One region of the Sphingomonas sp. MJ1 (PH-R8) genome, then DNA from elsewhere that is predicted to be linked to it. Evidence: predicted binding sites of a transcription regulator. Region 1 holds the regulator's gene; each other region holds the start of a gene.

Region 1 (2,262 bases):
CGTCCGGCGCCAGGTGCGGGTGGCGATCGCGGCCACGGGGGACGAACTCGTGCCACCGGGTTCACCTCCCGACGCCGGGCTCCCGGAGTCCAACGGCGTGCTGCTGGCGGGTCTGCTCGGGAGGTTGCCCGTCGAACGGATCGACCTGGGCATCCTGCCGGACGACCTCTCCGCACTCACTGCCACCTTCGCCGGGGTGGATGCCGATGTGCTGGTGACGACGGGGGGCGCCTCCGTCGGCGACCACGATCTGGTGCGGCCGGCGCTGGAGGCGGCCGGCGCGCGGATCGACTTCTGGCGCATCGCGATGCGGCCGGGCAAGCCGATGATGGCGGGCAGGCTCCGCAACGCCGTCGTGCTGGGGTTGCCGGGCAACCCGGTCTCCGCATTCGTGACGGCAACGCTGTTCCTGCTGCCGCTGGTGCGCACGCTCGCGGGCGCGGCCGATCCGCTGTCGCGGCGGCGCGTGGTGCCGCTCGGCGCGCCGCTGGCCGCGAACGACCGGAGGGCCGATCACCTGCGCGCTCAGCTGCGCGACGGGGTTGCCTTCCCCGCCCCTACGCAGGACAGTTCCATGCTGCGCACGCTCGCCCGGGCAGACTGCCTGATCGTGCGTCCTCCCCATGCGGCCGCGGCAAACGCGGGCGACTCGGTGGAAATCCTGGATATCGGTTGACAGGGGGCGGCTCCGTTTCCTAAAGGTTCCATATCTGTTCCGACGGAGGACCGCATGCTCACGCGCAAGCAGCACGAGCTGATCTGCTTCATCGACGACCGGTTGAAGGAAACCGGCGTATCCCCCTCGTTCGAGGAGATGAAGGAAGCGCTCGACCTCAAGTCGAAGTCGGGCGTGCATCGCCTGATCAGCGCGCTGGAGGAACGCCAGTTCATCCGCCGCCTGCCGAACCGCGCCCGCGCGCTGGAAGTGCTGCGGATGCCGGACCGGCCGGAAACGGCCAAGAAGGCGCCGGCCAAGTCGGCGCCCGCCCGGAGCGCGCCAGTCGCCCCGCCCGCTCCCGCCAACGACGTTATCGAGATCCCGCTGCACGGCCGCATCGCCGCCGGCGTCCCGATCGAGGCGATGGAAGGCCAGCAGATGCTGCCGGTGCCGGCCGCGCTGCTCGGCTCGGGCGAGCATTATGCGCTGGAGGTCGCGGGGGACTCGATGGTCGAGGCGGGCATCCTCGACGGCGACTATGCCTTGGTCCGCCGCACCGATGCGGCGCGGGATGGCGAGATCGTGGTTGCGCTGATCGACGAGAACGAGGCGACGCTGAAGTACTTTCGTCGCGAAGGCGCGATGATCCGCCTCGACCCGGCGAACCGCAGCTATGATCCGCAGCGCTATCGCCCGGATCAGGTGCGGGTGCAGGGGAAGCTTGCCGGGCTGCTGCGCCGCTACTGAGGCGGACGCTCGAATTCCCCTGTGACCGGGTTGCGGCCATTGACGCGTCGCGGCCGGCTCGGGTCCGTCTTCATTGCGCGTTCGGGCGAAGGGGTGATGGCTCTGCAAAGAGCCATAGCGTGCGGCTCGTGGGAGTTGGCTCCGCGAAGCAGGTCGCCCGGCGCACATCATCCTGCCCCGCGGAGGCGGGACCCTCGCCATCGGAGCAGAGGTACGGATACGCCGAGTCCCTGCGTAGGCGGCGGTCCGGGTCCAAGCAGGACAACGACGTGCAGCACCCCAACCTGGGCTTCTGCCTCCGCAGGAGCATGCGTGGCGGGTGCCGTGGGAGAGGCTAGCAACCCCGGCCTTTGTCAGAATGACGAGGCGGAGGTGGATAGCTGGCGCGGTGCGGCGTCAGGGAGACGGGTGGTCCCGGCCGCTCCTTCTGCGCCGCGGCCAGCGATCCGCCACGGGCGCCGTCGTCGGCGGGGTGATCCACGGGTGCTGATCCCCGGGCGCGCGGGCCCGGCGCGCCTCGGGCGGATCGAAGCGGATGGCGATGCCGCCCGTTTGCGCGAGCACCGGTCGGTCTAGCCGCAGCCACCGGGGCGTGCAGCCGCGCGGGAGACGGCGTTCGCTCACGACGATGTCGGCGTCGCGGCATGCGGCGATCAGGTCGCCCACCGGAAGCAAGTAGCCGCTACGGGTGGCGACGACGCGCCAGATGCGGTCGCGAGCGGCAACATCGACGACGCAGACGTCGGCGGTGCAGCGGGCGTTAGGCTGCTCGGCGAGCGGGGGCAGTTCGCCCTCTACACCGCCCCCCTCCCCCAAGGTGTCCCGCACGTAGTCGCCTGCCCGGTCGCGGAGGATCG
Region 2 (2,262 bases), on a different contig from region 1:
CCAGGTCGTCGGCCGGCTGGTTGACGACGCGCAGGTAGGCGATGGCGTCGCGGATCTCCATCCGCTCGTAGAAACGCTGGCCACCGACGATGCGGTAGGGCAGGCCGATCGCGATGAAGCGGTCCTCGAACTCGCGGGTCTGGTGCTGCGCGCGCACCAAGATCGCCATCTCGTCATAGGATTTGCCCGACCGGCGGCACGCCTCCATCTCCTCGCCGACGCGGCGCGCTTCCTCGGGACCGTCCCACACGCCGATCACGCGCACCTTCTCGCCCGCGTCGAGCTCGGTCCACAGCTGCTTGCCCAACCGCCCGCTGTTGTTGGCGATGACGCCGCCGGCCGCGCCCAGGATGTGCGGCGTGGAGCGGTAGTTCTGCTCCAGCCGGATCACCTTGGCGCCCGGGAAGTCGCGTTCGAAGCGCAGGATGTTCTCCACCTGCGCGCCCCGCCACGAATAGATCGACTGGTCGTCGTCGCCGACGCAGCAGATGTTCTTGCGCTCCTGCGCCAGCAGCCGCAGCCACAGATACTGGACCGAGTTGGTGTCCTGATACTCGTCCACCATGATGTAGCGGAAGCACTGTTGATAGTGCTCCAGCACGTCGCGATGCGTGCGCAGAATGGTCAGCACGTGGAGCAGCAGGTCGCCGAAGTCGCAGGCGTTCACCGCTTTGAGCCGGTCCTGATACTGCTGGTACAGCTCGCCGCCGCGACCGTTGGCGAAGCGCTCGCTCTCGCCCGCATCGACGTCTGCGGGCGTCATCCCCTTGTTCTTCCAGCTGTCGATCACGCCGGCGAGCTGGCGCGCGGGAAACCGCTTCTCGTCCAGGTTCGCCGCCACGATCAGCTGCTTTATCAGCCGCAGCTGGTCGTCGGTGTCGAGGATGGTGAAGTTCGACTGCAGCCCCACCAACTCGGCATGGCGGCGCAGCATCTTCGCGCCGATCGCGTGAAAGGTGCCGAGCCACGGCATCCCCTCGACCGCGTCGCCGACCAGCCGCCCGACACGCTCGCGCATCTCGCGCGCAGCCTTGTTGGTGAAGGTGACCGACAGGATTTCCGACGGCCACGCCTTGCGCGTGTAGAGCAAGTGCGCGAGCCGTGCGGTCAACGCCGCCGTCTTGCCCGTGCCCGCGCCTGCCAGCACCAGCACCGGCCCCTCGCTCGTCAGCACGGCTTCGCGCTGCGGTTCGTTGAGGCCGCGCAGGTACGGCGGGTCCTGGGGCGAGGGGGTCGTCTGCGGCACGGTCATGCGCGAACAGCTAGGGAACGAAGCCCGCCGGGGCAAGGCTTGAACCGCGCTATCCCTTGCGTCCGAAGGCACGTTGCATAGGCGGAGCAGACGCCCCGGCAGCTGTCGTATCCCTGCGAAGGCAGGGATCCAGGGCCAAGCAGAACAACGACCTGTCACGCTCGAAACCGTGGGCTCCTGCCTTCGCAGGAGCACGAGATAGGGTGCGTAACGATGCTGCGCTCCGGGAATGGCATCAGCAACAAAGATGCGCGGCTAGGTTGACCTCGCGCAATCGCCTCGCCAACCAGCGCGCATGACCGCCCCATCCTCCGCCGCCATGCCGATCCCGGCCGCCGTTCTGCCCGTAGAGGGCGGCCCCTCCAGCCGCCGCATCCTGCTCGCGAGCCTCGTCGGCACCTCGGTCGAATTCTACGACTTCTACATCTATGCCACTGCCGCGGCGCTGGTATTCCCCACGCTGTTCTTCCCGGCCGAGTCGGAGTCGGCGCGGCTGATGCTGAGCTACGCCAGCCTCGGCCTCGCCTTCCTCGCCCGCCCGCTCGGCGCGGCGCTGTTCGGCCACTTCGGCGACCGCATGGGGCGCAAGTCGACGCTGGTCGCCTCGCTGATGCTGATGGGCGGCTCGACCCTCGCGATCGCGTTTCTGCCCACCTACGGCCAGGTCGGCCTGCTCGCCCCGTTCCTGCTGTGCGTGCTGCGCTTCGCCCAGGGGCTCGGCCTCGGCGGCGAGTGGGGCGGGGCGGCGCTGCTCGCGGTGGAGAATGCGCCCAAGGGCTGGGCCGGGCGCTTCGGATCGGTGCCGCAGCTGGGCGCACCGGTCGGCTTCCTCGCCGCCAATGGCCTCTTCCTGCTGCTCGGCCTCGGCCTGGACGAAGTCGCGTTCCGCAGCTGGGGCTGGCGCCTGCCGTTCCTCGCCAGCGCGCTGCTGGTCGGCCTCGGCCTGTGGGTCCGCCTGAAGCTCACCGAAACCGCCGAGTTCCGCGCCGCCCTGGAACACGAAGCGCCCG
Region 3 (2,262 bases), on a different contig from region 1:
CCATGCCGCTGAGCTTCATCAATGCACGCTTGATTGAGCCAACTCGGCCAGGGCACTGATCACGACAACCCAGCGCGCAGCGGCGGTCGAGCTTTCCTTCTTCCGTACCTCTTCTAGATAGGCGTCCGCCCAGCCAATTGCCTCGGACAAGCCGAGATCCCGGCGGAGATCGATCGCGATCGCCCACGCCTCCTCGAGGATAGGTTGTACCGCCGGGTCGGTTGGAGCGCCGTTCCCCAGCTTGTGCTGGCCTTCAACGGCGAGGGAAGCAGGGTCAGCCATCAGGGTAGATCTCGTCTGGCCAGAGCTCGACCGTGGCCGGATCTGGCGGTGTGGCACCAATCGCATGAGGCGGCGGCAGAACGGGATGATCGCCGTCGAACGCGATGCGAACGGCGGCGCCAGCTGGCGTGGCAGCCTGGAAGATCACCTCGATCGGGCGGCCGTTGCGCAGCATGCCACCAATCCAGGGAGCACGATCGGCGGTCAGATAGCCGATCTGGACGTTGCGGCTGCTGAACACCGCGATCGCGTTCGGGTCCGCCGGGTTCTTAGGCTCAGGGACCAAGTCGACCGGGTCGCCGGGCACGCACAGCAGGATCTCAAACCGTCTGTTGCCGCCGTCCGCATTGGGATGGTTCGCGCCGACGACGTGCAGGCTCAATTGCTTCATGCTTGCACCTGTGATCGGGCGGGGTCGCTCAGCTCAGCGTCCGGCCGAACCATAGCACCCGCCCCACGATGTCGATGCGGCTGGGGTTGATGTCCTGCCAGCTCGGATAATCGGGGTTGTCGCTCTTGATCGAGATGCCGCGTCCCGAGGGCTGCCGCGCCAGCCGCTTGACCATCAGGCTGTCATCGAGCCGCAGGACGTAGATTCCGTCGCGCAACCGGCTCACGCCATCCTTGCGATCGACCAGCACGTCGTCGCCATCGGCGAGCGTCGGCGCCATTGAGTCGCCCTTCACCTGGATGATCGACAGACCGTCCGCCGAGCCCTTGGTACGCTCGCGCAGCCAGCGCGGATCAAAGCCGATCGACGTCCGGCGCGCCTCGCCAAAATCGGCGGCGCCGTAGCCGGCGGATGCGTAGACGTCGAGCACCGGCACCTGCTGCAGCGTCGGCTTCTCCCATTCCTGGGGGCCACCGAGGACCGTTTCCTTCACGCCAAAGTAACTGGCGAGAAGACGACGATCCTTCTCGTCGAGGCGCTTGGGCGTCCCCCGCTTGATGAACTGCTGAATGTAGGCCGGGTTGCGGCCAAGCATGCGCGACAGCGCGGCATACTCCTCCTTGCGCTCATCGATGAGCCGCTGGAGCGCTTCGCGTGGGTGTTCGATCGTGGCGAGCATCATAGGGGATTTCCTACAGCACCGGTTGCGCGGTATGGAACATAAAAGGAACGAAGTAAAGCGAGTCGTGACGCATGGACGGGGATCTGCTGCCGAGGATCGAAATCTTCCTGACACGGATGGGTCTTAGCCCCACGCGGTTCGGCCGCCTCGTCGTCCACGATCCGCGCTTCGTCTTCGACCTCCGGGCCGGCCGCCGGCCACGTCGGCGCGTTCACGCGCATGTCCATGCTTGGCTGCTGCAAAACGGGGCGTGAGCCGGGGCGCTCGAGGATATGGCGCATCTTAGAAGCTCCCCAGACGCCAAGCTGACAGGACCTTGCGCACGTAGGTCGGGGTCTCGCTATTGGCGGGAATACCACGCGCCCGCATGACCGCCGCCGGCCCGGCATTGTAGGCGGCCAAGGCCAGTGTCACCGAGCCGAACTTGTCGAGCATTGCTCTCAAGAAGCGAGCCCCACCATCGACGTTCATGCGCGCGTCGAATGGATCGAGGACACCCAGCGCCCGCGCCGTCGCGGGCATCAGCTGCGCCAAACCCATGGCCCCGGCGCGACTGACCACGCCAGGCTGGTAGGCTGATTCCACCGCGATCAGTGCATCGAGCAAACCGTTCGGCAGCGCGTGGCGAAGCTCAGCGGCACGGATGAAGGCGAGAAACCGCTCGCGTCCCTTAGGCCGCTCGTGCCTTGCCGCAGCGACGGTCATGACCGGGGTATCAGCGGCCGCGGCCGAGGACGCGTGTGGTGTTGCCGCGACCCGGTGCTCGATCAGCTCGAAAGCCGCAGCTGGAGCATCGTCCGCCTCTATCGAACTCGGCTCCGCGTCGGCTTGCTGCGCAAGCGCGGGTGAGGCCCAGGCCAGCAGCGCTGCCGTGGCGGGAAAGAAGGTTCGGATCATCATCGCCTCG

The links. The regulator LexA, encoded in region 1, represses DNA repair genes until DNA is damaged. The targets are predictions, from matches to a motif close to GTTCCNCNCTTGTTCT.
Region 2: a site for LexA is predicted at 1,256-1,271, ahead of VPH46_RS00160 (ATP-dependent helicase). Genes of this name have one in related genera too.
Region 3: a site for LexA is predicted at 1,389-1,404, ahead of VPH46_RS09795 (S24 family peptidase). Genes of this name have one in related genera too.

The regions. Positions count from the first base shown of each region.
Region 1 is NZ_JBBEFX010000004.1:76,577-78,838, forward strand. Features, by position in the region: gene VPH46_RS04915 (molybdopterin molybdotransferase MoeA) at 1-676, shown strand, start outside; gene lexA (transcriptional repressor LexA) at 731-1,405, shown strand; gene VPH46_RS04925 (ComEC/Rec2 family competence protein) at 1,802-2,262, opposite strand, start outside.
Region 2 is NZ_JBBEFX010000001.1:31,681-33,942, forward strand. Features, by position in the region: gene VPH46_RS00160 (ATP-dependent helicase) at 1-1,252, opposite strand, end outside; gene VPH46_RS00165 (MFS transporter) at 1,572-2,262, shown strand, end outside.
Region 3 is NZ_JBBEFX010000009.1:118,197-120,458, reverse strand. Features, by position in the region: gene VPH46_RS09805 (hypothetical protein) at 19-282, opposite strand; gene VPH46_RS09800 (HIRAN domain-containing protein) at 275-673, opposite strand; gene VPH46_RS09795 (S24 family peptidase) at 702-1,340, opposite strand; gene VPH46_RS09790 (lytic transglycosylase domain-containing protein) at 1,638-2,252, opposite strand.